DNA from 3 places in the Pseudomonas sp. P5_109 genome. Region 2 is predicted to be linked to each of the others. Evidence: predicted binding sites of a transcription regulator. Region 2 holds the regulator's gene; each other region holds the start of a gene.
The links. The regulator FliA, encoded in region 2, starts transcription of late flagellar genes. The targets are predictions, from matches to a motif close to CTAAAGTTTNNNNNNNNNNNGCCGNTAA.

Region 1 (10,133 bases), 1.2 Mb from region 2:
ACGCGGCCGTGTTCGATCGGGCCGAGCTGGCTGATCGCGCCGTCGGCCGGGCTGAGGATCGCGCCCGGGGTTTCGTCCAGCGGACGGGCGCCGTCTTTCAGCGCGCGGGTGAAGAACGCGTTGAAGTGCTCGTAGGCGGTCAGGTCTTCGACCAGCGCCTGGGACATGTCCACTTGATAACGCTTGGCGAACCAGGCGGTAAAGGCATTTTTGAACCAGCGCACGCGGCATTCGGCGATGCAGCCGGCCAGTCGCGAGAGCAGGTTGTGGGGCAGGAGGTACTGGCTGATGATAAACAGACGCTTGTTCATTTACTGTCCTTAAAAACCTTAGATCTCTACGGGCGTGTCGGGATGGTTACCCCATTCGCCCCAGGAGCCGGCGTAGCCTTTGACTCGCGGATAACCGAGAGACTTGGCCACCAGATAGGTGAAGCCAGAACGATGGTGGGTCTGGCAGTGGGTAATCACTTCTTTGTCTTTGCTGATCCCGAGTTGTTCGAGGATCTGTGGCATGTCGGTACGGATGCGCAACTGACGTGCCTGGTCCATGCCGGCGGTCCATTCGAAATTGACCGCGCCGGGGATGTGCCCGCCCTTGGCGGCGAGGACTTTTTCGCCGGAATACTCCAGCGGCCCGCGTGCATCCCAGATCGCCAGGTCGGCGGCGCCGAGACGGCTTTGCAGGTATTCGCGGGTGGCGGTGGGCTCGTCGTGCAAGGTCAGTGAAACAGGGCCGCCCACGGGTGGCGGGATCTGGATCGACATGGGCGAACCTTCTGCCAGCCAGGCCGGCAGGCCGCCATCTATATAGTGGTACTTGCTGTGGCCGATGACATCCAGCAACCAGATGAAGCGTCCGGCCCAACCGCCGCCTTCGTCGTCATACACCACGTAGACCGCGTCGGGGTTGTGTCCCAGCTCGCCAAACAGCGTTTCGAGTGCTGCCAGCGGGGGCATCAGCCCTGGGGCCGGAGCCTGGCCGAGCTGCGTGCGCTTCGGATCGACAAAGCGTGCGCCGGGGATGTGCCCCTCGGCGTAGCGGGCGGCACTGGTCAAGTCCACCAGAATCAGTTCGCGGGCGTCGAGGCGAGGGAGCAAGTCGCTCGGCTCGATCACCAGCGGCAAGCCAGAGAAGTCAGACATGTGAGGTCTCCAGAGCACAAAAGAGGGGGATTGTAGCGCAGCTTATTGGCCTCGGTGGCTAAAGCTGTGCAGGGCTTTTTCAATGCATTGCGCGGTTTTGCCGAAGGCCTGAACGGAAATTTCCGAAAGCGGCCCGCCGCCCTGATCCGCCACGACGATCATGATCACCCGGCCATTGTTGACCAGCGAGCGCAGCAGCAGGTGTTCGCCACTGAATTGCGAGCGCAGGCTGTTGGGCAGCAGGGCCGAAAATTGCGCGTTGTTGGCGGGCGTCAGGCGCACCTGGGCCTGTTGCGCGAGCAGCCGTTGCAACACGTTGCTCTGGCTGACCACGAAGTTCAGCCCGGCCGCTTCCTTCGACAATCCGGCCGTCTGGTGCACGCGCAGGTTGGCGTGGGTGCGGTCGGCCATCAGGATCATCACCCGGCGCATGCCGCAGGCCACGAGGGCGTCCCGGGCGGCGATGGTCAAGTGCATGGCGTTGGTGAAGCGACTGGGCTCGACCAGCAGTTCGGCACATTGCTTGCGCCACTTCGCCAGGTCTTCGGCGGTCGGTGCCGCGGCTGGCAGCAGTCCGGCGTGGATACGGTTCATGCCCCACGGCCAGATCAGCGATTCAGCGGGGTGCCAGAGGTCAGGCATGGCGTGATAGCGCGCGCTGTTGGCGGCTTGCTGGTGCAGTTGTTGTTGCACCTCATCCATCGGCATTTGCAGGTAAAGGCTGGTCAGGTACTGCCAGCGCTCACTGTGCGGGCTGTCCCAGGCGTGTTGTGCCGACAGCGCCAGACCGTTGGCCAGCAGCACCGTATTGGCCGGTTGATTGAGCCAGCGGCGCAGGGTCGGATCGTCATCGAGGCGGTTCTGCTGGCGCAACGGGTGCTCGCTGTCACGGGCGATTCGCAGGACTTTCACCAGCTCCCGCTGCTCGGCGAGCAACAGGCGATAGCCCTGCTGCACCCAGATCGGCAAGCGCCAGACCTCCACCAGCGCCTGGCCGATGTCCAGCAGGCGTACGCCGAACAATTGCTTTTCAACTTTACGTGCCGACTCACCTTTGTGGATGACCCGCAGCTCCCACTCTTCGAGCAGTTTTGGATGAGTCAGCGCCAAAGGCCACAAGGGCGAAAGAAACAGCAGGCTGCCCCAATGGATGTCCTGCCACAGGCGCGCCAGGCGACTGGCAAAAAAACCGTTGGCCTGTTGCGTGGCGTGCTGGCTGATCATCTGCAGCTGACGCAAGGCCTTGGGAATCTCTGAATGGGGTTCGGCGGGCAGGCGCGCGAGCAGCTCTTCGGTGCGCTTCAGGCCGAGGCGATTGATTGCGATCTCGAGGTTTTCCGCCGGTTCGGTCATGCCGCCATGGGCGTGCCGGTTGGCTTCGCGAATCACGCTCAAGGCCAGGGCGGGGCTGCCTTGCATGAGGTCGGCGATATCGCGCAGCGAGCTGCGGTTGTTGCGGATGGCCTTGCAGACACGGTCGTGGCTGGCTTGCGGAACGGGAAGGCGTACGCCATCGAGCAGCTTGACCCAGCCTTCGAGCGTCGTCGGTTTTGGTGTTGGAACGTTCGTTTCGTTAACCATGGTGGGAGGCGATCATTGTCAACATTACCTGTGCCCGGATGGGGTCAAATTAGCTTTTCGCCTGAACTGGCTATAGTCTGGCGCAGTTTTGCCGATAAGTAGAAGAAGAGATTTTTTAACTTCCGAATATGACCTTGAACCCGACTCAGTAAGTGCTCTCCTAACCTATGGCTAAAATTATCGGCATCATCGTCGTATTCGCGAGCGTGCTCGGCGGATACGTGCTTTCCCACGGCAAGATTGCCGCCCTGATCCAGCCTTTCGAGGTCATGATCATCGGCGGTGCTGCCCTCGGCGCATTCCTGCAGGCCAACCCCGGCTACATGACGATGCACGTGCTCAAGAAGTCCCTGAGCATGTTCAGTTCGCGTTTCAACCATGGCTTCTACCTGGAAGTGCTGGGCCTGATCTACGAGATCCTCAACAAGAGCCGCCGCGAAGGCATGATGGCCATCGAAGGCGACATCGAAGATGCCGCCGCGAGCCCGATCTTCGCCAAGTACCCGACGGTCCTCAAGGACGAGCGCATGACCGCGTTCATCTGCGATTACCTGCGCATCATGTCTTCCGGCAACATGGCCCCGCACGAGTTGGAAGGCCTGTTCGACATGGAGCTGTTCAGCCTCAAGGAAGACCTGGAGCATCCGTCCCACGCGGTGAACGGTATCGCCGACGCCATGCCCGGTTTCGGTATCGTCGCGGCGGTACTGGGTATCGTGGTGACCATGGCTTCGCTGGGTGAGGGGGACCAGAAGTCCATCGGCCTGCACGTGGGTGCGGCGCTGGTCGGTACCTTCTTCGGTATTCTCGCCGCCTACGGCTTCTTTGGCCCGCTGGCCCATTCCCTGGCCCACGATGCCAAGGAAGAGCTGAACGTCTACGAAGCCATCAAGGCTTCGCTGGTGGCGTCGGCTTCCGGCATGCCGCCATCGCTGGCCGTGGAGTTCGGGCGCAAGGTCCTGTACCCGGCGCACCGTCCAAGCTTCGCCGAGCTGGAACAAGCGGTTCGTGGTCGATAGTGCTCTGTTTCGCAAATACGTTCCTTTTTTGGCGAGTGACTGTTGTTGCCAGACAAGGCGCCGCGACGAGTCATAGCCCGCTATGGCGAGGAGCGGCAACGCCGTATGGCGACAACAGGCACCGTCAAAAAGGAACAATATTTGTGAAACAGAGCACTCTCCATGGAAAATAATCAGCCGATTATTATCAAGCGCGTCAAGCGCATTGCCGGTGGGCATCACGGGGGCGCATGGAAAATCGCCTTCGCCGACTTCGCCACGGCGATGATGGCGTTCTTCCTGGTGTTGTGGCTGCTGTCCACCGCCACGCCGGAACAGAAGATCGCCATCGCCGGTTACTTCAAGGACCCGATCGGCTTTTCCGAAAGCGGCACGCCGTACATCATCGATCTGGGCGGCACGCCGACCCTGGCGCCGGAAAACACTCTCAACCCCGAGGTCAAGTCCCAGCCACAGCCGGACAAGGTCACCGTCGATACCGATCAGGTCGAAGGCATGGCCGAGCAGGTTGAAAAGGAGCGCCTCGAACTGTTGCTGCAAGAACTGCAGAACAAGGTTGACGAGAACCCGCAGCTGCAGAAGTTCAAGGACCAGATCCTGTTCGAAATCACCCCGGACGGCCTGCGTATCCAGATCATGGACGCGGAAAACCGGCCGATGTTCGACTCGGGTTCGGCCCGTCTGAAACCGTATTTCGAAGACATCCTGTTGGCCATGGCCGACACCATCAAGGCGGTGCCGAACAAGATCAGCATCAGCGGCCACACCGATGCCAAACCGTACACCGGCTCCGGTGATTTCGGCAACTGGGAGCTCTCGGCCAACCGTGCCAACGCCGCACGGCGTGCGCTGGTGGCGGGCAGTTATCCGGAAGCGCAGGTGGCGCGCGTGGTTGGTTATGCCTCGTCGGCCCTGTTTGACCGCGAGCATCCGTTCAACCCGGTGAACCGCCGTATCGACATCGTCGTGCTGACCAAGAAAGCCCAGCGTGCGATCGAAGGTTCACAAGGCGCGGAGCCTGCTCCTGATGCACCGCAAGGTTCGGCTGCTCCGCAAGCCACACCGGCTGTACCGGTCGACCCGAACGCGTTGCCGGCGGACAAGGAACCGCTGCCGGCCCACGAACTGCGCGAGCGTCTGAACCTGTTCGACGACCCGGCACCGAAACCGGCTGAACCGCCCAAGCAGTGACCGACAAAAAAGCCGACAGCGATGTCGGCTTTTTTGTGCGGGTTTCACTGGTAGGGGTATGTCTCCTGTGGGAGCCAGCTTGCTGGCGATGGTCGTTAACGATTACGCGTACTGTCTGGAATCACTCGGCGAGCTTGAATCCATCGCCGGCAAGCCGGCTCCTACAGGTTCTGGGCAAGAGAGCGGGGAGTGGAGCGTCGTCAGAAGCCCCGGATGATTCGGGACTTGAGGTCAGCGTGAAAGCGATCCGCATTGGATTTGTTAACGCTGCGCGCCGACTCGCTACCGGTCACCGATTGCAGTCCCATCGCACGCTTTTGTGTCGCTTCGTTGCGATAGGCATCGATAAAGAACTCGATGTCCCGATCGTTGGTCAGCTTCGGCCACTTGTCCAGGTACAGCGGTAGCTCGGTGGGGCCGGTCTTGAACGAGCAGATGCGTCGGTTGGTGATGGTCGCCTCGCCGATTTCGAACGGCACCCACCAGGACAGCGCGGTTTTCTCCGACACCACCGCCAGCAGGTGCGTGCATTCGCTGATGTTGCGGGTGATCACGCCGGTGATGTCGTCGGTGGTCTGGGATTCGGCATCCAGTACGTCGAGGTAGGTCTTGATGTTGGCCTGGATCAGGCGCGCGTTGATTTTGACCGCGTAGGCGCGGTCCATGTGGCGGTAGCTGATAAACACTGACATCAGAAATGTCCCTTGATCGCGAGTTCGCGGTAATAGGCGCCGAGGGCAGTGAGGCGGCAGCCGGTGGCGTGGATGGCGGCGTAGTACATGTGTTCGGCGTCCACCGGTTCGACCAGGCTGTGGCGATTGCACTTTTGCAACTGGGCGAACACCTCGCCCTGTTCCGGGTTGAACTCGGGTTCGGTGGGTTCAAAGCTGGGGGCGAGGGGGTACACCGACTCGGCTTCGGCAAACCATTCGGGGAGTTTGCGCAGGATCTCCTTGGGGATCAGCGGCGAAACCTCGCGCAGGGAAATGAACTGCGAGACATTGGTCTTGAACACCGGGCGCTGTTCCCAGGCATCCAGGGCATTGTCGACAAAAGAATAAAGGCTGCCGGGGGTGATCTTGCCCAGGATGTTCGCCGCTCCGCCGTGCAGGGCCTGGAGCAGCAATCCGGTGAACACACCGTGCTGCGCGCCCTCCATCGCCGGTTCTTCCTTTTTGCAGGCGGTCAGGATGGTCATGCCTTCGCCGACCACGCTGCCTTCACTGCGCAAGGCGCGCAGTTCGCCGGCCGAGCCGCTCTGGCAACAATCGAGAATGATCACCTTGTTTTTGATCTTGGTGGCTTTGCTCGCCCAGTTGAGGATGTCGCTGAGGCGAATCCCGTCCTTGGCGCTCTTGTAGTCCTGCGGTATCAACATGCCTTCGTCGGTATCGGTGTCGAAGCTGCCGTGGCCAGCGAAATACAGCAGCGCGACATTGCAGTCCCCGGAAAACAGCTCGCGGATCTGGTCTTCGAGCTTTTCCCGGCTCAGGTAGTCCTCGGCGGAAGTCAGTACGATGTTCTTGAAGTTCGGATCGCCATTGGCGTCGGTCTTCAGCACCGAGGCCATGGCCATGGCGTCATTGCTGCAACCGCTCAGGCGCGAAACGTGGGTGTAGTCGTTGATGCCGATAAACAGTCCCTTGCGCATGGTTACACCGCCGTATGCTGGCGAATCGCGCTGATGATGCTGTTGGTGTTCCACGCACACTCGGCATGCGCCGCATCACGCACCACCGTGGAGATGCGCTCGGCACCGAACGGCTTGATCGCGATGATCACCTTGCCCATGCGCTTGGCGATCTCGATTTCCTTGTTGATCCACTTGCTGTAGGTGGAATACATGCCGGCCATGATCAATACCGCCGAACACGGGCGGATCTTGTTTTCGATGGCCTCCTCAAGTTGTTTGTCGGTTTTCGCGCCAACAATCGGGTTTTCTGGCGGTACCGAAAAATTCTTGTACGTAAAACCCGGCTTGGCGTTGAGCAAGCGCACGAGATTGTCGTGGGCGTCGGAGTAGTTCCACGAGTGGCTGATGAACAGATGGTAGGTTTGCATGGGTGTCCCTCGGAGTCGCTGGAGTGCGAAGAGGGTCTGAAACTAGGCTATTGGCGGGCGGCTACAAGGGGATGTGGCTTAAAGAGAAATGCCCTACAAGCGCCCGTGCGGGTGTCTTACAGAAAGGTCTGATGTTTAAAACGGGGGAAGATCCGGCGCCGGCCAGCCCCGCTGGAAGCGGAGCGGTCGGCACGCCTGTTTAGTAGCCGTTTTCCGGCAGGCTGGCGATGATCGAGCGGTAGCTGTTCATCCGTTGCTGCTGCACGCGGCCGTCTTCGAGGGCCTTGAGCAGGGCGCAACCGGGTTCGCGGTCATGCTTGCAGTCGCGAAAGCGGCAGGTTCCAAGCAGGTCATTGAACTCGATGAAGCCGGCTTCGACGTCGGCTCGGCTGACGTGGCCCAGACCGAATTCGCGGATACCCGGGGAGTCGATCAACTCACCGCCGCCGGGGAAGTGGAACAATCTCGCGGTGGTGGTGGTGTGAGTGCCCTGGCCGGACAGTTCGGACAGCGGGCCGACGCGGGTTTCGACATCCGGCAGCAGGCTGTTGACCAGCGACGACTTGCCGACACCGGACTGGCCGACGAACACGCTGATGCGTCCGTCCAGCTGCGTCTGCAATTGCTCCATGCCGTTGCCGTGGTGTGCCGACACTTCCAGCACCGGGTAGCCGAGGGTGCGGTATACGGCGAGCAAGGCATTCAGCGCAGGAGCGTTGTGTTCGTCGATCAGGTCGAATTTGTTCAGCAGCAACAGCGGCTTGATGCCCGCATGCTCGGCGGCTACCAGGTAGCGGTCGATCAGGTTGGCATGAGGCTCGGGCAGCGGGGCGAAGACGATGACGATCATGTCGACGTTGGCCGCAACAGGCTTGAGCTGGCCGCGGCTGTCCGGGCGGCACAGCTCGGTGTTGCGCGGCAGTTGCGCCACGATCACGCCAATGCCCTGGTTGCCGGCACGCCAGACCACCTGATCGCCGGTCACCAGCGCCGGCAGGTTGGCGCGCAGGTGGCAACGGAACACCTGGCCGGCCAGTTCGCCGTCGCGGGCCTCGACCTCGACCTGCACACCGAAGTGCGCGATCACCAGGCCGTGCTGTTCCGGGCCCAGGTCGCCACCTTCGAGTGCCTCGACAGCCGAGGACTCGCGTTTGGCGGCGCGGGCAGCGCGTTCGCCCTGAATCTTTTCGATGCGCCAGTTTTGACGACGATTGAGTTGGCGTTTGGCCATGGGTGTTCCGTATCAAGAATGCAGCGATTAGGTAAAACGGCCGCGAGTTTAGCACGCCCGGCTACCGGCCTAGGCTAAACTGCGCAGCATTGCCTAGGAGCCGAACATGCAAAACCCACAGAACCTGATCTGGATCGACCTGGAAATGACCGGTCTGAACCCGGACACCGACGTCATCATCGAAATGGCCACCATCGTCACCGACAGTGACCTGAACACCCTGGCCGAAGGCCCGGTGATCGCCATCCACCACAGCGACGAAATCCTTGCCGGCATGGACGAGTGGAACACCCGTCAGCACGGCGGTTCCGGGCTAACCCAGCGGGTGCGCGACAGCCGCATCAGCATGGCCGAAGCCGAAGCACAAACCATCGCCTTCCTGGAAAAGTGGGTGCCGAAGGGCAAGTCACCGATCTGCGGCAACAGCATCTGCCAGGACCGTCGCTTCCTTTATACCCACATGAAATCCCTGGAAAGCTATTTCCACTACCGCAACCTCGACGTATCCACGCTCAAAGAGCTGGCTGCGCGCTGGGCCCCGGACGTGCGTGACAGCTTCAAGAAGGGCAGCACCCACCTGGCGCTGGACGACATCCGCGAGTCCGTCGCCGAGTTGCAGCACTACCGCAAGCATTTCATCAAGGCCTGATGCTATCGGGCTTTTGTGGCGAGGGGGCTTGCCCCCGTTCGGCTGCGGAGCAGTCGTAAAACCAGTGAGTGCGGTGTAACTGAAAGAATGCAGGGGAGCGCTTCGCCCTCCAGCGGGAGCAAGCTCCCTCGCCACAGGGTGTGTCTGCCCTCTTTTGGTGCTCCAGCGAACTGAGTAGACTGCGCGCCTTTCTGCAAGGACCGCCACCATGCTGCTGATGCTCTACCTGATCGCCATCACTGCCGAAGCCATGACCGGCGCCCTCTCTGCCGGCCGACGCGGGATGGACTGGTTTGGTGTAGTGCTGATCGCTTGCGTCACGGCGCTGGGTGGCGGGTCGGTGCGCGATGTGCTGCTCGGGCACTACCCGCTGACTTGGGTCAAACACCCGGAATACCTGGTGCTGACCACGGCTGCCGCCATGATCACGGTGTTCACGGCGCGCTGGATGCGGCATTTGCGTTCACTGTTCCTAGTGCTCGACGCCATGGGCCTGGTGGCTTTCACCCTGATCGGCTGCATCACCGCCCTGGAAATGGGCCATGGCATGCTGGTGGCCTCTGTCAGCGGCGTGATCACCGGCGTCTTCGGCGGCATCCTGCGGGATATTTTCTGCAACGATATTCCGCTGATCTTCCGGCGTGAGCTCTATGCCAGCGTCTCGTTTGCGGCGGCGTGGTGCTACATGCTCTGCATCTATCTGCAATTACCCGATGAACAATCGATTCTGATCACCTTGTTTGGCGGTTTTCTATTGCGCTTGCTGGCGATCCGTTTTCATTGGGAAATGCCCAAGTTCGTCTACAACGACGAAGCCTGACGTTCGGCATGCTGCCGCAATGCCCACTCGACATGTTCACGTACCAGTTCCGAAGGGTGCTCCCGTCGCGCCTTCAGCGCCTCCAGCACCGGGATCGTTGAAGGCGCGTTCCCCAACCCTACCGCCAGGTTGCGCAACCAGTTTTCGTAACCGGTCCGGCGCAATGGCGAGCCTTCGGTGCTGCTCAAGAACTTCTCCTCATCCCACATGAACAGTTCCGCCAGCCCGGCATTGTCCAGATTGTGCCGCGGCTTGAAGTCGCCTTCTCCGGATGGCCGGGCGAAGCGGTTCCAGGGGCAGACGATCTGGCAGTCATCGCAACCGAACACCCGATTGCCGATCAGCGGCCGCAGGTCTTCAGGGATCGCGCCCTTGAGCTCGATGGTCAGGTAGGAGATGCAGCGTCGGGCATCCAGCACATAGGGGCCGACGAAGG
Region 2 (10,133 bases):
CCATCGCCAACAATGCCGCCAAGAGTCAAGATACCGCCGCGTTGGTGGCTGCCGTGCGGGTTGGCGTATCCCGCGCAATCGTGCAAAGCATTGTAGGCACTGAGTCGGAGCTGCCAGTTATCACGCTGGAGCCAAGGTTGGAACAGATATTGCTCAATAGTCTGCAGAAGGCAGGGCAAGGCTCGGAAGAGGGTGTTCTGCTGGAGCCAAGCATGGCTGAGAAGCTGCAGCGCTCGCTGATCGACGCGGCGCAGCGCCAGGAGATGCAAGGTCAACCGGTGATTCTGCTGGTGGCCGGTCCGGTTCGCGCGATGCTCTCGCGATTTGGCCGGCTCGCAGTCCCGGGATTGCACGTGTTGGCTTATCAGGAAATCCCTGACAACAAGCAAGTGACCATCGTTGCGACAGTAGGGCCCAACGGCTGAGGTAGTGGTTTATGCAAGTTAAGCGTTTTTTCGCCGCCGATATGCGTCAGGCCATGAAGCTGGTTCGCGATGAGCTGGGCGCTGATGCCGCCATTATCGGCAACCGCCGGATCGCCGGCGGGGTCGAGCTGACGGCTGCGCTGGACTACAAATTGTCGGCGCTGGCGCCGCGTGTTCCGAACATGGAACTCGAAGACGAGCTGCGCAAGACGCAGTCGCGGATCGTCACCGCCCAGGCCGAATTGAGCCTGCGTGGCGAGGGCGAGAGCGACAACAGCACCAACCGTCAGTTGTTCGCCGGCCTGCCGTTGACCGCCGCCGAACCATTGATCGAACCAACGTACGCCGAACCTCGTCGTCCCGCACCGGCCGCTGCACCGGCATCCGCTGGCGTGGACCCGCGCGCGTTCGACTCGATGCGTTTCGAGCTCAACAGCCTGCGCGAACTCATGGAAGTCCAGCTCGGGTCCCTGGCCTGGAATCAGCTGCAAGGCAGCCGTCCGGACCAGGCCAATCTCTGGCGTCGCCTGCAACGTATTGGCCTGTCTGGCCCGCTGTCGCGCGATTTGCTGGCGCTGACCACTGAAATCCAGGAGCCCCGTCAGGCCTGGCGCATGCTGCTGGCGCACCTGGCGCGCATGATCGTTACCCCGGAAGTCGAGCCACTGGAAGAGGGCGGTGTGATCGCCATGGTCGGTCCTGCCGGCATGGGCAAGACCACCACCCTGGCCAAGCTGGCGGCCCGTTACGTGCTCAAGTATGGCGCGCAGAACATTGCGCTGGTGAGCATGGACAGCTTCCGCATCGGTGCCCAGGAGCAGCTCAAGACCCTGGGGCGCATTCTCAATGTGTCGGTGACCCACGTCGATCCGGGCCAGTCCCTGGTGCAGGCGCTGGAGCCATTGCTGCGCAAGCGCGTGGTGCTGATCGATACCGCCGGCCTGCAGGCCAGCGATCCGGCCCTGCGCATGCAGCTTGAGAGTCTGGCCGGTCGTGGCATCCGCGCGAAAAATTATCTGGTCCTGGCAACCACCAGCCAGAAACAGGTTCTAACCGCCGCTTATCATAGTTACAAGCGTTGCGGGCTCGCTGGCTGCATCCTGACTAAACTGGATGAAACGGCAAGCCTGGGCGAGGTGTTGAGCCTGGCCATCAGTCATGAGCTGCCGGTGGCGTACCTGACCGATGGTCCGCGGATTCCGGATGATCTTCATCTGCCGCGCCGTCATCAGTTGGTCAGTCGCGCCGTCAGCGTGCAAATGCAGGAAGAACCCAGCGAGGAAGCCATGGCTGACATGTTCGCTGACATCTACCACAGCCCGACCAAGCAGGTTGGCTGAGGTAATAATGAATCGTTTTTGTACCTACATCGATGGTCTGCCATGCATTGTTCCGTTTGTGAACGCGCAGCCAGTAATGTGGCCTCCGTCTATGCAAGACAAGGTAAAGAAATAACATGGGCAGCATGCATCCCGTACAGGTGATCGCGGTGACCGGCGGCAAAGGTGGCGTCGGGAAAACTAACGTGTCAGTGAACTTGTCCCTGGCTTTGGCCGAGCTTGGCCGGCGCGTCATGCTGCTGGACGCCGACCTGGGACTGGCGAACGTCGACGTTCTGCTGGGCCTGACACCCAAACGTACCCTGGCCGACGTGATCGAGGGCCGCTGCGAACTGCGCGATGTACTGCTGCAGGGACCAGGCGGCATTCGTATCGTTCCGGCCGCATCCGGCACACAAAGCATGGTTCATCTGAGCCCTGCGCAACACGCTGGCCTGATCCAGGCCTTCAGTGATATCGGCGACAACCTCGACGTCCTGGTGATCGACACCGCCGCGGGCATTGGTGAGTCGGTCGTCAGCTTCGTTCGCGCAGCCCAGGAAGTACTGCTGGTGGTGTGCGACGAGCCGACCTCGATTACCGATGCCTACGCCTTGATCAAGTTGCTCAATCGCGACTACGGCATGAACCGCTTCCGCGTCCTGGCCAACATGGCCCAGAGCCCGCAGGAAGGGCGCAACCTGTTCGCCAAGTTGACCAAGGTCACGGATCGCTTCCTCGACGTCGCCCTACAATACGTCGGCGCGGTGCCTTACGACGAAAGCGTGCGCAAGGCCGTGCAGAAGCAGCGCGCTGTCTACGAGGCGTTCCCGCGCTCCAAGTGCTCGCTGGCGTTCAAGGCCATCGCGCAGAAGGTCGATACCTGGCCGCTGCCGGCCAACCCGCGCGGGCACCTGGAGTTTTTCGTCGAGCGTCTCGTGCAGCAGACAGCAGGACCTGTGCTATGACAGCCAGCGGTTACAACCTCTACAAAAAATCAGCTCGTGATGCGCAGTACGAGCTGATCGAGCGTTACGCGCCGCTGGTTAAACGCATTGCTTACCACTTGCTGGCGCGCTTGCCGGCCAGTGTCCAGGTCGAAGACCTGATCCAGGCCGGGATGATCGGCCTGCTTGAAGTGTCTACCAAATATGACGCCAGCAAAGGCGCCAGTTTCGAGACGTACGCGGGCATTCGAATCCGCGGCGCCATGCTCGATGAAGTGCGCAAGGGGGACTGGGCGCCTCGTTCGGTTCACCGCAATACGCGCATGGTCAGCGACGCTATTCGCTCGATTGAAGCGAAAACCGGCCGTGACGCTAAAGATCACGAAGTTGCGGCCGAACTCCAATTGAGTCTCGACGATTACTACGGAATTTTGAACGACACGCTGGGCAGCCGCTTATTCAGTTTCGACGACCTGTTGCAGGACGGCGAACACGAAGGGCTGCACGAGGATGGCGCGAGTGCTCATCTCGAGCCGTCACGCGATCTGGAAGATGAACGCTTCCAGGCTGCGCTGGCGGATGCGATTGCCAATTTGCCGGAGCGTGAGCGACTGGTGTTGGCGCTGTACTACGACGAAGAGTTGAACCTCAAGGAAATCGGTGAGGTCCTGGGGGTCAGCGAATCGCGGGTCAGCCAGTTACACAGCCAGTGCGCGGCCCGTTTGCGGGGGCGTTTGGGGGAGTGGCGAGCGCGCTGAAGGCAGTGTGGGGACACTGCGAACGAGGCTGGTGTGGTGTTGAACTACCCCGGTCTCGATCTGTTGTGCTCCATACAGTCATTGAGTGCTTTGCCGGATTGATTGAAATGGCGCGTCCAGGTGCTGGGCGCGTTTAAGACTGCTTGGAGGTCGAATTGGACAAGAACATGAAAATCCTCATCGTTGATGACTTCTCAACGATGCGGCGGATCATCAAGAACCTGCTGCGTGACCTTGGGTTCACCAACACCGTCGAGGCCGACGATGGCACTACCGCCATTCCGGTGCTCAACAGCGGAAGCATCGACTTTCTGGTAACGGACTGGAACATGCCTGGCATGACCGGTATCGATCTGCTGCGCCACGTGCGTGCCGATGAGAAGCTCAAGCACCTGCCGGTGCTGATGGTGACCGCTGAAGCCAAGCGTGAGCAGATCATCGAAGCGGCCCAGGCCGGCGTTAACGGCTATGTGGTCAAACCCTTCACGGCCCAGGCGTTGAAAGAAAAAATCGAGAAGATTTTCGAACGCATCGGTTGATGAGTGCGCCACGGGGGAGCTATGGGCAATAACGAATCTTCATTGGGCGATTTCGAGTCGACCCTGAAAAAACACGCCGTCGAATTGGTCGCGAGCCTTGAAAAAGGCAAGTTCGGCGACGCGGTGCAATTGATCCATGAGCTCAACCAGACCCGTGACCGCGGCCTGTATCAGGAGGTGGGCAAGCTCACCCGCGAGCTGCACAGCGCGATCGTCAATTTCCAGATTGACCCGCACATGCCGCAAGCCGAAGAAGTGTCGCAGATCACCGATGCCGCCGAGCGCCTGGGGTATGTGGTCAAGCTGACCGAGGCCGCAGCCAATCGCACCATGGATCTGGTGGAAAGTGCCACGCCTCTGGTCAACAGCCTGGCGGATGAGGCCCAGGCCTTGAGTACGGACTGGGGACGCTTCATGCGTCGTGAAGTCGGCGCCGAGGAGTTCCGTGAATTGGCCCGGCGGGTCGACGGCTTCCTGGCACGCAGCGGCACGGACAATCGCGCGGTGTCGGGCAACCTCAACGACATCCTGCTCGCCCAGGATTACCAGGACCTCACGGGGCAAGTGATCAAGCGCGTGACCCAGTTGGTCACCGAAGTTGAAAGCAACCTGCTCAAGCTCGTGCTCATGGCCAGCCAGGTGGACCGCTTTGCGGGCATCGAACATGACCGTGAAGCGATGCTTGCTGAAAAAGATCCACAAAAACATCTCTCTCAGGGTGAAGGTCCGCAGATTCATGCCGATAAAAGAGAAGACGTTGTGTCCGGTCAGGACGATGTGGACGATTTGTTATCCAGCCTGGGATTCTAGAGTTTTAGCATTTTAGGTTTTTTGGGTTTTTAGACCTGTAGGAGCACCCCCTTAATGAGCTTCGGCGCCGATGAAGAGATCCTTCAGGATTTCCTGGTTGAGGCCGGCGAGATTCTAGAGCAACTGTCCGAGCAACTGGTCGAGCTGGAAAGCCGTCCGGATGATGCGGATCTGCTCAATGCAATTTTTCGCGGTTTTCACACTGTAAAAGGGGGCGCCGGCTTCCTCCAGCTCAACGAGCTGGTGGAGTGCTGCCACATCGCCGAGAACGTGTTCGACATCCTGCGCAAGGGTGAGCGTCGCGTCGATTCGGAACTGATGGACGTGGTTCTCGAAGCGCTGGACGCGGTGAACGGCATGTTCAGCGAAGTCCGCGAGCGTGGCCCGATCACGGCTGCAACGCCTGAACTGCTGGCGGCATTGGCCCGTCTGGCCGAGCCGCAGTCGGCTGACGAGGTGGCCTCTGCGCCTGTTGCCGCCGTGGTCGAAGCGCCGGTGGCTGAAGCCGATTCGGGCGACATTACCGATAATGAATTTGAACAGTTGCTGGACTCGCTGAATGCCGTCAAGGCCCAGGCCGAGGCGCCGGCGGCTGTGTCTGCGCCGGTCAGCGATACCGCTGCCAGCGATGAAATCACCGATGCCGAGTTCGAGTCGTTGCTCGATCAGTTGCACGGCAAAGGCCAGTTCGCCGTCGATGCGGTTGCGCCGGCTCCGGCTGCGCCAGAAGCACCGAAAGCGGCGGGCGACAGTTCCGATATTACTGACGACGAATTTGAAGCACTGCTCGACCAGTTGCACGGCAAGGGCAACTTCGCCGTCGAGGCGCTGGAATCGGCCATTGCTTCGGTGCCTGCACCTGCAGCACCTACCGCCGCGGCGGCCGGCAGCGATCTGATTTCCGATCACGAGTTCGAAGCGCTGCTTGACGAACTGCACGGCAAGGGCAAGTTCAGCGAAGTCGGCACCGCGACTGTGGCCAATGGTTCGAATGCGGCTGTTGCGGCACCGGCAGCCAAGGCCGCGGCGCCGAAACCGGTCGCCAAGGCCCCGGAGCCAAAAGCCGAAGCCCCGGCAGCCGCTGCCGCCCCGGCTGCTGCACCGGCATCGTCCCGCGCTCCGGCCGCGCCACCGGCGGAAAAACCGGCGAGCGAAGCCGAGACCACCGTACGCGTCGACACTGCGCGCCTCGATGAGATCATGAACATGGTCGGCGAATTGGTGCTGGTGCGTAACCGCCTGGTCCGCCTGGGCCTCAACAGCGGCGACGAAGCCATGTCCAAGGCCGTGTCGAACCTCGACGTGGTCACGGCCGACCTGCAGACCGCGGTCATGAAGACCCGGATGCAACCGATCAAGAAAGTCTTCGGGCGCTTCCCGCGCCTGGTTCGCGACCTGGCGCGCCAGCTCAAGAAAGAGATCAACCTGGAACTGGTCGGCGAAGAAACCGACCTCGACAAGAACCTCGTCGAGGCCCTGGCCGACCCGCTGGTCCACTTGGTGCGCAACGCGGTCGACCACGGCATCGAGTCGCCGGAAGAGCGCGAAGCCTCGGGCAAGGCCCGTGGCGGTAAGGTGATCCTGGCGGCCGAGCAGGAAGGCGATCACATCCTGCTGTCGATCTCCGACGACGGCAAAGGCATGGACCCGAATGTCCTGCGTTCCATCGCGGTAAAACGCGGTGTGATGGACAAGGATGCCGCCGATCGCCTGAGCGATACCGAATGCTACAACCTGATCTTCGCCCCGGGTTTCTCGACCAAGACCGAGATTTCCGACGTATCGGGTCGCGGCGTGGGCATGGACGTGGTGAAAACCAAGATTTCCCAGCTCAATGGCTCGATCAACATCTACTCGGCCAAGGGCCAGGGTTCGAAGATCGTCATCAAAGTGCCGCTGACCCTGGCGATCATGCCGACGCTGATGGTCATGCTCGGCAACCAGGCGTTTGCGTTCCCGCTGGTGAACGTCAACGAGATCTTCCACCTCGACCTGTCGACCACCAACGTCGTGGACGGCCAGGAAGTGGTAATCGTGCGGGACAAGGCGCTGCCATTGTTCTATCTCAAACGCTGGCTGGTCAGCTCCGCCGCTCACGAAGAGCAGCGCGAGGGCCACGTGGTGATCCTTTCGGTGGGCACGCAGCGGATCGGCTTTGTCGTCGATCAACTGGTGGGCCAGGAAGAAGTGGTCATCAAGCCATTGGGCAAAATGCTCCAGGGGACTCCGGGCATGTCCGGCGCCACCATCACCGGTGACGGCCGCATCGCGCTGATTCTCGATGTTCCGAGCATGCTCAAGCGTTACGCCACACGGCGTATTTGATTCTGGTGGAGCGGGGCGCCTGGCCTCGCTCCATCTAATGGAGTGTTTATGGCAGTCAAGGTCCTGGTGGTGGACGATTCGGGGTTTTTCCGCCGCCGCGTCTCGGAAATTCTTTCAGCGGATTCCAACATCCAGGTCGTCGGCACGGCGACCAACGGCAAAGAGGCGATCGATCAGGCACTGGCGCTCAAGCCAGACGTGATCACCATGGACTACGAGATGCCGATGATGGACGGCATCACCGCCGTGCGGCACATCATGCAACGCTGCCCGACCCCGGTCCTGATGTTCTCCTCGCTGACCCACGAAGGCGCCCGGGTCACCCTGGATGCGCTGGATGCCGGCGCGGTGGACTTCCTGCCGAAGAACTTCGAAGACATCTCGCGCAACCCCGAGAAGGTCAAGCAACTGCTGTGCGAGAAGATCCTGAGCATCTCGCGCAGTAATCGTCGTGTCAGTCACTACAGCGCTCCAGCACCTGTCGCTGCGCCAGCCCCGATGCCCGCGCCTTCGAGCGTGGGCAGTTTTGGCAGCAGCGCGCCCGTGCGTCCGGCTCCGGCACCGATCCCTGCGCGTACGCATGCGGCCAGCCCGTCGTCACCTGCGCCAAAACGCAAAAACTACAAGCTGGTTGCCATCGGCACCTCCACCGGCGGACCGGTCGCCCTGCAGCGGGTCCTGACTCAGTTGCCGGCCAATTTCCCGGCGCCGATCGTGCTGGTTCAACACATGCCGGCGGCCTTCACCAAGGCCTTCGCCGAACGCCTGGACAAGCTCTGCCGCATCAGCGTCAAGGAAGCCGAGGATGGCGACATCCTGCGTCCGGGCCTGGCGCTGCTGGCACCGGGTGGCAAGCAGATGATGATCGACGGCCGTGGCGCGGTGAAAATCCTCCCGGGTGACGAGCGTCTGAACTACAAGCCGTGCGTGGATATCACGTTCGGCTCGGCCGCCAAGACCTACGGCGACAAAGTTCTGGCGGTCGTCCTGACCGGCATGGGCGCCGACGGTCGTGAAGGCGCGCGCCTGCTCAAGCAGGGCGGCAGTTCGATCTGGGCACAGGACGAAGCCAGTTGTGTGATCTACGGCATGCCGATGGCCATCGTCAAAGCTGAACTCGCCGACGCGGTGTACAGCCTCGACGACATTGGCAAGCACCTGGTCGAGGCTTGTATCTGATGGATGTTCTAAGCCTGATCGGCATCATCATGGCCTTCGTCGCCATCATTGGCGGCAACTACCTTGAAGGCGGTCACCTCGGCGCCCTGGCCAACGGCCCGGCAGCGCTGATCGTGCTCGGCGGCACCATTGGCGCCGCGCTGCTGCAATCGCCGATGAGCGCCTTCAAGCGCGCCATGCAGATCCTTGCCTGGATCCTGTTCCCGCCGCGCGTTGACCTCGCCGGTGGCATCGACCGGGTAGTGAACTGGAGCCTGACCGCGCGCAAGGAAGGCCTGTTGGGCCTTGAAGGAATCGCCGACGCCGAGCCCGACAACTACGCGCGCAAAGGCTTGCAACTGCTGGTCGACGGAGCCGAGCCGGAAGCGATCCGCAGCATTCTGGAAGTGGATTTCTACACCCAGGAAAGCCGCGATGTCGAAGCGGCCAAGGTCTTCGAAAGCATGGGTGGTTACGCGCCGACCATCGGCATCATCGGTGCGGTGATGGGCCTGATTCACGTGATGGGCAACCTCGGTGATCCGTCGCAACTGGGTAACGGCATCGCCGTGGCCTTCGTCGCCACCATCTACGGCGTGGCCAGTGCCAACCTGGTGCTGCTGCCGATTGCCGCCAAACTCAAATCCATCGCGCTGCGCCAGTCGCGTTATCGCGAAATGTTGCTGGAAGGACTGCTGTCGATCGCCGAAGGTGAAAACCCACGCTCAATTGAGTTGAAGCTCCAGGGCTTCATGGATTGATGGGGGTAATGGACTATGGCTCGTCGTCGTCAACATGATGAACATGTAAACCATGAACGTTGGCTGGTTTCCTATGCCGACTTCATCACCTTGCTGTTTGCTTTTTTCGTGGTGATGTACTCGATCTCGTCGATCAATGAAGGCAAGTACAAGGTCATTTCCGAAGCGCTGGTCGGGGTCTTTACCGACTCCGATCGCTCGCTCAAGCCGATCCCCATCGGTGACGAGCGGCCGAAGACCGTGACCCCGGCCAAGCCGCTGGTCAAGGACAGTGACCAGGTCGATGCCGGTGTCTCCGGCGCCAGCGACCCGCTCAAAAGCATCGCCGACGACATCAGCGCGGCGTTCGGTGACCTGATCAGCTCCAACCAGATGACCGTGCGTGGCAACGAGTTGTGGGTCGAGATCGAGCTCAATTCAAGTCTGTTGTTCGGCAGTGGCGATGCCATGCCCAGCGACATCGCGTTCAACATCATCGACAAGGTCGCGGCGATCCTCAAGCCGTTCGACAACCCGATTCATGTCGAAGGTTTCACTGACGATCAACCGATCCGCACCGCGCAGTACCCGACCAACTGGGAGCTGTCCTCGGCCCGCTCGGCCAGCATCGTGCGCATGTTGGCGATGCAGGGGGTGAACCCCGGTCGCCTGGCTTCGGTCGGTTATGGCGAGTTTCAGCCAGTGGCCAACAACGCCACCGCCGAAGGCCGCGCGCGCAACCGTCGCGTGGTGCTGGTGGTGTCGCGCAACCTCGATGTGCGCCGCAGTCTGACCGGCACCGGAACCGCTAATGCGCAACCGGATGCCGCCTTGAAGCGTGCTGGCACACAAACTGCACCGACCCCGGTCAAGTCGCCGGTACGAGAGAACGCCGTCAATTCTCCGTCACCCGTATTAACACGTTGAGCTATTTCTCGGACGATCCGTTCGGCCGGGAGGAACAATCCGAATGAGAGTCTGGGCAGTCGCCAATCAAAAGGGTGGTGTCGGTAAAACCACTTCCTCCATCGCTTTAGCCGGGTTGCTGGCCGAGGCGGGCAAGCGCGTGGTCGTGGTCGATCTCGACCCTCATGGCTCCATGACCAGCTACT
Region 3 (10,133 bases), 330 kb from region 2:
CGCCGGCGCACCGATGGACAGCGACTGGATGAGCGGCATGGCTGCACGCCTCGCCGCGCAAGGCGTCAACGTGTTGCGTTTCGAATTTCCCTACATGGCACAGCGGCGCATCGATGGTGGCAAGCGCCCGCCGAACCCGGCACCGAAACTGCTGGAATGCTGGCGTGAGGTGTATGCCCAGGTGCGACGTCATGTCACTGGGCCGCTGGCCATCGGCGGCAAGTCCATGGGTGGGCGCATGGCCAGTCTGCTGGCTGATGAGTTGGGCGCGGATGCGCTGGTGTGCCTGGGTTATCCGTTCTATGCAGTGGGCAAGCCGGAGAAGCCACGGGTCGAACATCTGGCTTCTTTGAAAACCCGCACGTTGATTGTGCAGGGCGAGCGCGATGCGCTGGGTAATCGTGAGGCGGTCGAGGGTTATGTGCTGTCACCGAGTATCGAGGTGTTCTGGCTGGCGGCGGGGGATCATGATTTGAAACCGTTGAAGGCTTCGGGGTTTAGCCATGAGCAGCATTTGGCGGCTGCGGCTGGGAAGGTAACCGCATTTCTGCAATGAGATTTGCAGTGCCAGTCAGGCCCTCTTCGCGAGCAAGCCCGCTCCCACATTTGGAATGCATTTCAATTGTGGGAGCGGGCTTGCTCGCGAAGAGGCCAGGACGGGCAACATCATTTCCGACGAGACAATAAAAACCCGGAAGCTTTCGCTGTCCGGGTTTTTGTCATTCCAGCCTCTATCAGCGGTTGAACCGCTCCACCAACGAATACTGGGTATTGGCAGTCTTGGTCAGCTCTTCACTGAGCAACGCCGAGTTCTGCGCCTGTTCCGAAGTCTGGTCCGCCAACTGGGAAATGTTGCTGATGTTGCGGCTGATTTCTTCAGCCACGGCACTTTGCTCTTCGGTCGCGGCAGCGATCTGGGTGGTCATGTCGGTGATGTTGGCCACCGCTTCGCTGATCCCCACCAGAGCCTGGTCCGCTTCCAGTACCCGCGCTACACCTTCTTCGGCCTGACGATGCCCGGCTTCCATGGTCTGCACGGCGGTGCCGGCGGTTTGCTGGAGCTTGGCGATCAGCGCATGGATCTGCCCGGTGGACTCGCTGGTGCGTTGCGCCAGCTGACGGACTTCGTCGGCCACCACCGCAAAACCACGACCCATCTCGCCGGCCCGGGCCGCTTCGATGGCGGCGTTCAACGCCAGCAGGTTGGTCTGGTCGGCGATGCCTTTGATCACGTCGACCACACCACCGATTTCGTTGCTGTCCTTGGCCAGTTGGGTCACGGTCACGCCGGTTTCACCGACCACCACCGACAGGCGCTGGATGGCTTCGCGGGTTTCCCCGGCGATGTCGCGACCACGACCGGTCAGGCGATTGGCTTCCTGGGTGGCGTCGGCGGTGCGTTGTACGTGGCTGGCGACTTCCTGGGTAGTCGCGGCCATCTGGTTGACCGCAGTGGCCACTTGCTCGGTCTCGACCCGTTGACGTTCCAGGCCGCTGGAGCTGTTGTGCGCCAGGGCATCGGATTGCCGGGCCTGATCGGTCAGGTGTTCGGCCGTGTCCTGCAGACGCGTCAGGCAGGTTTTCAGGCGCGCTTCCTGACTGAGGATCGACATCTCCAGGCGCGCCTGGTCGCCGCGACTGTCGGTGTACATCTGTGCGATCAACGGGTCGGACGTGGTCTGCTCGGCCAGGCGCAGCAAGCGCTTGAGGCCACGCTGTTGCCACCGCAGGCCCATAAGGCCCAGTGGCACCGAAAGACCGGCCGCCAGGGCAAAACCCCAATGGGAGTTCAGCGATGCACCGATCATGAAGCTCAACTGGCTGACCAGAATGAACGGCAACCAGTCCTGCAGGATCGGCAACCATTTATCCGAAGAGGGAATGGCCGACTTGCCCTGGTTGATGCGTTGGTAGAGCGCTTCGGCGCGGCGGATCTGTTCGGCGGTGGGCTTGACCCGCACCGACTCGTAACCGGTCACCTGTTTGCCTTCGAAGATCGGTGTCACATAGGCGTTCACCCAGTAATGATCACCGGTCTTGCAGCGATTCTTGACAATGCCCATCCATGGCAAGCCTTGTTTCAGCGTGGCCCACATGTGTGCGAACACCGCGGCCGGGACGTCGGGGTGACGGACCAGGTTGTGCGGTGCACGGATCAACTCCTCTCGGGAAAACCCGCTGATCTCGACGAAGGCGTCGTTGCAGTAGGTGATCATGCCCTTGGCATCGGTGGTGGAAATCAACCGTTGCTGAGCCGGGAAGGTCCGCTCGCGTTGTGTAATTGGCTGGTTGTTACGCATGGCTTTTTTAATCCGCAAGGCTTTCAAGTGCTGTATCGGCAAGATCGGCGGATTGTTGAGATTATTTTTCGATAATCAGCGATGCGTCGCAAAATGACCCTTGCGTCAGCCGACGAGCATCGGATAGGTGAACAGGCCGAAGTGCAGCAGGTTCAGGCCGAAGTGGCAGGCAACGGCAGCAGCCAGTCCGCCGAAACGGTAGGCCAGGCCATAGCCGATCCCGGCCAGGCTGGCCAGCAAGACCCATTGCCATCCTGCCCCGACATGCGCCAGGCCGAAGATCAACGAAGCCAGGAGCAGGGCCAGGTTTTCGCCATGGCGCAGGTTTTTCAGGCAACGGCTCAGGCCACCCTGGATGTAGCCGCGGAACAGCGCTTCCTCGACCAGGGTCACCAGCAGCAGATTGTTCAGTAGCCACAACCAGGCTTGATCCGGCCATTTCGGCGCCCAGGCGATGACGCCCAGCAACAGCGCGCCGCCCAACGCCAGCACGGTGCTCAGGGGCAGTGCCAGTGCGGTGGCATACAGCGATAGCCGAAGTGAACGGCGGCCGGCAATCCACGGGCAAACCAGCAACAACCAGAAGCCGATCAGCGGTTTGTCCAGGTTCAGGTGCATGGCGAATGACACGGCATCATCGGTAAAACGCTGGGGATCGATAACGCGACCGTTATAGAAGCCGGGTAGCCAATGCGTCGCCAAGGCCAAGGCCAGGACGATGAACAGGCCATGGCCAAGGTAGCGGGCAAAAGGGATGTAGTGTTGGCGGACGGCGACACCTGCGACCAGCAACAGGAACACCGGGATTGCCGAGAGCCAGCCAAGGTGGCCGTAGGTCAGCGCCAGGCCGTAGCCGAAGGAAAGCAGGGCCAGAAACGTCCATGGCAGGGCAAGCATGTGAAGTCCTTAGAGATGAATAGCTTTTGTGGCGAGGGAGCTTGCTCCCGCTGGGCTGCGAAGCGGCCCCAGCAACATCAACCCGGTGTGCCAGATGAAGTGCATCTGCAGGGCTGGCGACTGCTTGGCAGTCGAGCGGGAGCAAGCTCCCTCGCCACGGATTGGGGTGTCCCGAGGGCTGCGATTATAAGCGTGACCCAAACAAAAACACCGCCCGAAGGCGGTGTCTTTTTCAGCGCTAGATCAAGAGGCAATCATCTGCCGCAACACGTAATGCAGAATCCCTCCCGCCTTGAAGTACTCCACCTCATTGAGCGTATCGATCCGGCACAACACCTCGATTTTCTCGCGGCTGCCGTCTTCGCGGGTGATCACCAGCGTCAGGTTCATCCGTGGAGATAATTCGACGCCGGTCAAGCCGAGGATGTCCAGGGTTTCGCTGCCGCCCAGGTTCAGGCTCTTGCGGTTCTGATCCAGCTTGAATTGCAACGGCAGCACGCCCATGCCCACCAGGTTGGAGCGGTGGATGCGTTCGAAGCTTTCGGCGATGACCGCTTTGACCCCCAGCAGATTGGTGCCTTTGGCCGCCCAGTCGCGGCTCGATCCGGTGCCGTATTCCTGGCCGGCGATCACCACCAGCGGCGTGCCCGAAGCCTGATAGCGCATGGCGGCGTCGTAGATCGGCATTTTCTCCCCGGTGGGAATGTAGCGGGTGTTGCCGCCTTCTTCGCCGCCGAGCATTTCGTTGCGTATGCGGATATTGGCGAAGGTGCCGCGCATCATCACTTCATGGTTGCCCCGTCGCGAACCGTAGGAGTTGAAGTCCCGCGGCTCCACGCCTTTGTCTCGCAGGTATTGCCCGGCCGGGCTGTCGGCCTTGATGTTACCGGCCGGGGAGATGTGGTCGGTGGTCACCGAGTCGCCGAGCAACGCGAGAATGTTCGCTGCGCAGACATCCTTGACCACGGGCGGCGGGCCGCCGATGCCGTCGAAGAACGGTGGGTGCTGGATGTAGGTCGAATCGTCCTGCCAGACATAGGTCGCCGCCTGCGGGACCTTGATCGCCTGCCATTGTTCGTCACCGGCAAACACTTCGGCGTATTCCTTGTGGAACATGGCGGTGTTGACCTGATTGACCGCCTCGGCAATTTCCTTGCTGCTTGGCCAGATGTCGCGCAGGTATACCGGTTTGCCATCCTTGTCCTCGCCCAACGGCTCGCGACTGAGATCAGTGCGCACCGTGCCGGCCAGCGCGTAGGCCACCACCAGCGGCGGGGAGGCCAGCCAATTGGTTTTCACCAGGGGATGCACCCGGCCTTCGAAGTTGCGATTGCCCGAGAGCACCGAAGCCACGGTGAGGTCGGCTTGCTGGACGGCTTTCTCGATGGGCTCCGGCAGCGGTCCGGAGTTGCCGATGCAGGTGGTGCAGCCGTAGCCGACCAGGGCAAACCCCAATTCGTCGAGGTATTGGGTCAGGCCGGCCGCCTTATAGTAGTCGGTGACCACTTTCGAGCCGGGGGCCAGCGAGCTCTTCACCCAGGGTTTGCGTTTCAGGCCTTTTTCCACGGCCTTCTTCGCCACCAGCCCGGCCGCCATCATCACGCTGGGGTTGGAGGTGTTGGTGCAGGAGGTGATCGCGGCGATGACCACAGCGCCGTTTTTCAGGCGATAGGTCTGGCCTTCGTATTCGTAATCCGCTTCGCCGGCCATATCGGCATTGCCGACGGCGACACCGCCACCGCCTTCACTTTCCAGGCGACCTTCTTCCTTGCTGGTGGGTTTGAACTGCAGGTCGATGAAGTCACTGAACGCTTGCGCGACGTTTGGCAGCGAAACCCGGTCCTGTGGACGTTTTGGTCCGGCGAGGCTGGCTTCGACGCTGCCCATGTCCAGCGCCAGGCTGTCGGTGAACACCGGTTCCTGGCCGGGCAGGCGCCACAGGCCCTGGGCCTTGCTGTAGGCCTCGACCAGTTGCACCGTTTCGAGGGGCCGGCCTGAGAGGCGCAAGTATTCCAGGGTGACGTCGTCCACCGGGAAGAAACCGCAGGTGGCGCCGTATTCCGGGGCCATGTTGGCGATGGTCGCGCGGTCGGCCAGCGGCAGGTCGGCGAGGCCGTCGCCGTAAAATTCGACGAACTTGCCCACCACGCCTTTCTTGCGCAGCATCTGGGTCACGGTCAGCACCAGGTCGGTGGCGGTGATGCCTTCCCTGAGCTTGCCGGTGAGTTTGAAACCGATCACTTCCGGAATCAGCATCGACACCGGTTGCCCGAGCATCGCCGCTTCCGCCTCGATACCGCCGACGCCCCAACCGAGCACGCCGAGGCCGTTGATCATGGTGGTGTGGGAGTCGGTGCCGACCAGGGTGTCGGGGAAGGCATAGGTGCGGCCGTCCTCGTCCTTGGTCCAGACCGTGCGGCCGAGGTATTCCAGATTCACCTGGTGGCAGATCCCGGTGCCCGGCGGCACCACGCTGAAGTTGTCGAAGGCACTCTGGCCCCAGCGCAGGAACGCATAACGCTCGCCATTGCGCTGCATCTCAATGTCGACGTTCTGCTCGAAGGCGCTGCTGCTGGCGAACTTGTCGACCATCACCGAGTGGTCGATCACCAGGTCCACCGGCGACAGCGGGTTGATCCGCTGCGGATCGCCGCCGGCCTTGGCCATCGCTGCGCGCATGGCAGCCAGGTCGACCACCGCCGGTACGCCGGTGAAGTCCTGCATCAGCACCCGTGCGGGGCGGTACTGGATTTCGCGGTCGGAGCGACGCTCCTTGAGCCACGCGGCAATTGCCTTGAGGTCGGCGCCGGTGACGGTTTTTTCATCTTCCCAGCGCAGCAGGTTTTCCAGCAGGACTTTCAACGACATCGGCAACTTGTCCAGCTCACCCAGGCTCCTGGCGGCATCGGGCAGGCTGAAGTAGTGGTAGGTCTTGTTACCGACTTGCAGGGTCTTGAGCGTTTTCAGGCTATCGAGGGACGGCATTACGATCACTCCTTTGAGTCCGCACGGCTACGGACTGAGGGGACGGGCAGAGCATTAAACCTAGCCCTGTTTTCGGTAGCTGGCTAATAACTGGACTCTATGGACAGACCCCAGGTTCCGAACTCGGCTATCATGCGCGGGTTTTCGTGACAGGCTTTGCTTCAACGCAAGCCTGGGCATCGCGCAGTGGCCGAAATTCCTCGCCATTGCCCAGGAGTAAGAATGAACACCCTATTCATGCATTGCCGGCCGGGCTTCGAAGGCGAAGTCTGTTCCGAGATTTCCGACCTCGCCGCGCGCTTGAACGTGGCCGGATATGCCAAGGCCAAGGCGGCAACTGCCTGCGCCGAATTCGTCTGCACCGAAGAAGACGGCGCCGAGCGCCTGATGCGCGGGCAGCGTTTCGCCGAGCTGATCTTCCCGCGCCAGTGGGCCCGGGGGATTTTCATCGATCTGCCGGAAACCGACCGCATCAGCGTGATCCTCGATCATATGGCGGACTTTCCGCTGTGCGGCAGCCTGTGGCTGGAAATGGTCGACACCAACGACGGCAAGGAACTGTCGAACTTCTGCAAGAAATTCGAAGTGCACCTGCGCAAGGCGCTGATGGCCGCCGGCAAGCTGGTGGAAGATGCGCACAAGCCGCGTCTGTTGCTGACCTTCAAGAGCGGTCGCGAAGTGTTCATGGGCCTGGCCGAGTCGAACAACTCGGCGATGTGGCCGATGGGCATTCCGCGTTTGAAATTCCCCCGCGAGGCGCCGAGCCGCTCGACCCTCAAGCTGGAAGAGGCCTGGCACCACTTCATCCCGCGTGACCAGTGGGACGAGCGTTTGCACGGCGACATGACTGGCGTTGACCTGGGAGCCGCTCCTGGTGGCTGGACCTGGCAACTGGTCAATCGCGGCATGCTGGTGACCGCCATCGACAACGGCCCGATGGCCGAAAGCCTGATGGACACGGGGCTGGTGCAGCACTTGATGGCTGACGGTTTCACCTTCAAGCCCAAGCAACCGGTGGACTGGATGGTTTGCGACATCGTCGAAAAGCCGGCACGCAACGCCGCGATGCTGGAAGAGTGGATCGGCGACGGCCATTGCCGCGAGGCGGTGGTCAACCTCAAGCTGCCGATGAAGCAGCGCTATGCCGAGGTGAAGCGTTTGCTCGAGCGCATTGCCGATGGCTTCAAGGCGCGGGGCATCAAGGTCGAGATCGGCTGCAAGCAGCTGTACCACGACCGCGAGGAAGTGACCTGCCATTTGCGTCGGTTGGACGTGAAGAAGCCGAAATCCCGCTGATACACGCGGCCCAATGTGGGAGCGGGCTTGCTCGCGAAGGCGTCCTGTCAGTCGACATCAACGTTGCTGACACACCGCTTTCGCGAGCAAGCCCGCTCCCATAGGTCAGTGCCAATCCCGCAACGGCGGCGATATGCCACAGGTGACCGAACACCCGGCAATGCGCGACAATGCCGGCCAGTTTCAGGAGTTAATCATGAGTGAAATGCTTGATACGCCGGTAGACGGCACCCTCGACGCCACCGGCCTCAACTGCCCGGAGCCGGTGATGATGCTGCACCAGCACATTCGTGACCTGGTGCCCGGCGGCCTGCTCAAGGTGATCGCCACCGACCCGTCGACCCGTCGTGACATTCCCAAATTCTGCGTGTTTCTTGACCACGAACTGGTGGCGCAGCACGAAGAGGCGGGCACCTACCTCTACTGGATTCGCAAGAAGTCCGGCTGATCCCACCCCGGGATACACCGCAATACCTGTAGGAGCCGGCTTGCCGGCGATGGACTCAAGTGCGCCGCGTTTATCCGGTTTACACGCGTTATCGTTAACGAGCATCGCTGGCAAGCCAGCTCCTACAAGAAACCGCGTCCTGGTCGAAAACGAAGTGACCTGCAAACCGTAAACGCCCAAAAAAAAGACCTGCAAAAGCAGGTCTTTTTTTTGTGCAGTCAACCCGCCGGGCGGCTGTTACGAATCCGCCGGCGCGCACTGAGCGTCAGGCGGATCGACAGCATCAGCGCCGCACAGCTCAAACCGGCAATCAGCCCTTCCCACAGCCCGCTCGGGCCACTGGCCGGACCGAACCAGTCGGTCAGTCCCAGCAAGTAACCGACTGGCAGGCCGATGCCCCAATAGGCGAACAAGGTCAGGATCATCGTCACCCGGGTGTCCTGGTAGCCACGCAACGCGCCTGCGCAGATCACCTGGATGGCATCGGAAAACTGATACAGCGCGGCATACACAATCAGCATCGACGCAATCTGGATCACGGCCTGGTCAGGCGTGTAGATCGAGGCGATTTGTTCGCGCAGCAGCAGGATCAGGCTCGCCGAGAACGCGGCGAACACCAGTGCCGCGCCGAGTCCGACTTTCGCCGCGAAGCGCGCCTGCCAGGGATTGCCGGCCCCCAGTGCCTGACCGACCCGCACCGTTACCGCCATGCCCAGCGAGTAAGGAATCATGAACAGCAGCGAGCTGATATTCAGGGCGATTTGATGCCCGGCCACCACGGTAGAGCCGAGACTGCCGATCAGCAGGGCAATGACCGCGAAGATGCTGGACTCGGCGAAGACGGCGATACCGATCGGCAGGCCAATGCTGACCAGACGCTTGATCACGGCCCATTTCGGCCGGTCGAAGCGCACCAGTACACGGGTGCGGGCATAGAAGGGGGCCCAGAACGTCCAGCCGGCCATGCTCAGCGCCATGAACCACATCACGATGCCGCTGGCCCAGCCGCAACCGACGCCGCCCAGGGCCGGTGCGCCGAAATGGCCGTAGATCAACGTGTAGTTCAGCGGGATGTTCAGCAGCAGGCCACACAAGCCAATGACCATGCTCGGACGGGTTCGACCCATGCCATCGCTATAGCAGCGCAGTACGTAATAAAAAGCCATGCCCGGAAAACCGAAGGCGATCCCGTGCAGGTAACCCATGCTCGGCTCGATCAATTGCGGATCGACTTTCATCCAGTGCAGGATCGGCTCGGCGCTGAGCAGCAGGCCACTGCCGATCAACCCGACACACAGTGCCAGCCACAGCGCCTGGCGTACCAGCGGGCCGATTTCGTCAAACTGCCCGGCGCCAAAGCGTTGCGCGACCTTGGGTGTGGTTGCCAGCAGGACGCCAGACATCAACAGGTAGACCGGAATCCAGATCGAGTTGCCCAGGGCGACCGAGGCCAGGTCCCTTGGACTGACGCGCCCGGCCATCACCGCATCGACGAAGCCCATGGCCGTGGTGGCCAGTTGCGCGATCATGATGGGCAGGGCCAGGCCGAGCAGGCCCTTGAGTTCCAGGCGTACGGGTGTTGTCCGCGCAGGAGCAGTGGCGACGGTATTCTCGATTACAGGATTCAATGGCGAAACGTCCAAAAGGTGTTGAAGCACAGGCGCGCATTCTACGCGTTGACGCGCCAGTCAGGAAAAGACCCGTGTTGTGGATTTGTAATCATCCACCCGATTGTGTGCCGATCATTATTGTGGCGAGGGGGCTTGCCCCCGTTGGGCCGCGCAGCGGCCCCAAATCGTCCACCGCATTCTTCCAGGCGCACCGTGCAGACTGAGTTTGCGACTGCTTCGCAGCCGAACGGGGGCAAGCCCCCTCGCCACAAGGGACGCGCAATGCTTACTGGCTCACAACGGCCATCTACGCCTACACTGCCGATCCGCCAAAGGAGCCTGCCATGCTGATTGTTGCCGACGAAAATATCCCCCTGCTCGATGCGTTCTTTGAAGGCTTCGGTGAAATCCGCCGGGTGCCGGGACGCGCCATCGACCGTGCCATGGTCGAGCAGGCCGATGTGCTGTTGGTGCGTTCGGTGACCAACGTCAATCGCGCGCTGCTCGAAGGCAGCAAGGTGCGCTTTGTCGGAACCTGCACCATCGGCACCGATCATCTGGACCTGGATTACTTTCAGCAGGTCGGCATCACCTGGT

Region 1: motA (flagellar motor stator protein MotA) is a predicted target of FliA. The motif match lies at 2,797-2,824, and genes of this name have one in related genera.
Region 3: QMK54_RS09575 (methyl-accepting chemotaxis protein) is a predicted target of FliA. The motif match lies at 2,333-2,360, and genes of this name have one in related genera.

The regions. Positions count from the first base shown of each region.
Region 1 covers NZ_CP125380.1:581,334-591,466, forward strand. Annotated here, with positions in the region: gene asd (archaetidylserine decarboxylase) at 1-311, opposite strand, end outside; gene rhdA (thiosulfate sulfurtransferase) at 330-1,145, opposite strand; gene QMK54_RS02490 (HDOD domain-containing protein) at 1,188-2,726, opposite strand; gene motA (flagellar motor stator protein MotA) at 2,894-3,745, shown strand; gene motB (flagellar motor protein MotB) at 3,908-4,936, shown strand; gene QMK54_RS02505 (toll/interleukin-1 receptor domain-containing protein) at 5,137-5,628, opposite strand; gene QMK54_RS02510 (caspase family protein) at 5,628-6,587, opposite strand; gene QMK54_RS02515 (TIR domain-containing protein) at 6,590-6,997, opposite strand; gene rsgA (small ribosomal subunit biogenesis GTPase RsgA) at 7,197-8,228, opposite strand; gene orn (oligoribonuclease) at 8,335-8,877, shown strand; gene QMK54_RS02530 (trimeric intracellular cation channel family protein) at 9,086-9,697, shown strand; gene queG (tRNA epoxyqueuosine(34) reductase QueG) at 9,679-10,133, opposite strand, start outside.
Region 2 covers NZ_CP125380.1:1,784,583-1,794,715, forward strand. Annotated here, with positions in the region: gene flhA (flagellar biosynthesis protein FlhA) at 1-425, shown strand, start outside; gene flhF (flagellar biosynthesis protein FlhF) at 437-1,765, shown strand; gene fleN (flagellar synthesis regulator FleN) at 1,882-2,712, shown strand; gene fliA (RNA polymerase sigma factor FliA) at 2,709-3,449, shown strand; gene QMK54_RS07960 (chemotaxis response regulator CheY) at 3,617-3,988, shown strand; gene QMK54_RS07965 (protein phosphatase CheZ) at 4,010-4,798, shown strand; gene QMK54_RS07970 (chemotaxis protein CheA) at 4,853-7,123, shown strand; gene QMK54_RS07975 (protein-glutamate methylesterase/protein-glutamine glutaminase) at 7,172-8,302, shown strand; gene QMK54_RS07980 (flagellar motor protein) at 8,302-9,042, shown strand; gene motD (flagellar motor protein MotD) at 9,058-9,948, shown strand; gene QMK54_RS07990 (ParA family protein) at 9,992-10,133, shown strand, end outside.
Region 3 covers NZ_CP125380.1:2,118,030-2,128,162, forward strand. Annotated here, with positions in the region: gene QMK54_RS09570 (alpha/beta family hydrolase) at 1-556, shown strand, start outside; gene QMK54_RS09575 (methyl-accepting chemotaxis protein) at 735-2,300, opposite strand; gene QMK54_RS09580 (CPBP family intramembrane glutamic endopeptidase) at 2,406-3,197, opposite strand; gene acnA (aconitate hydratase AcnA) at 3,441-6,182, opposite strand; gene rlmM (23S rRNA (cytidine(2498)-2'-O)-methyltransferase RlmM) at 6,405-7,478, shown strand; gene tusA (sulfurtransferase TusA) at 7,675-7,926, shown strand; gene QMK54_RS09600 (MATE family efflux transporter) at 8,145-9,554, opposite strand; gene pdxB (4-phosphoerythronate dehydrogenase PdxB) at 9,881-10,133, shown strand, end outside.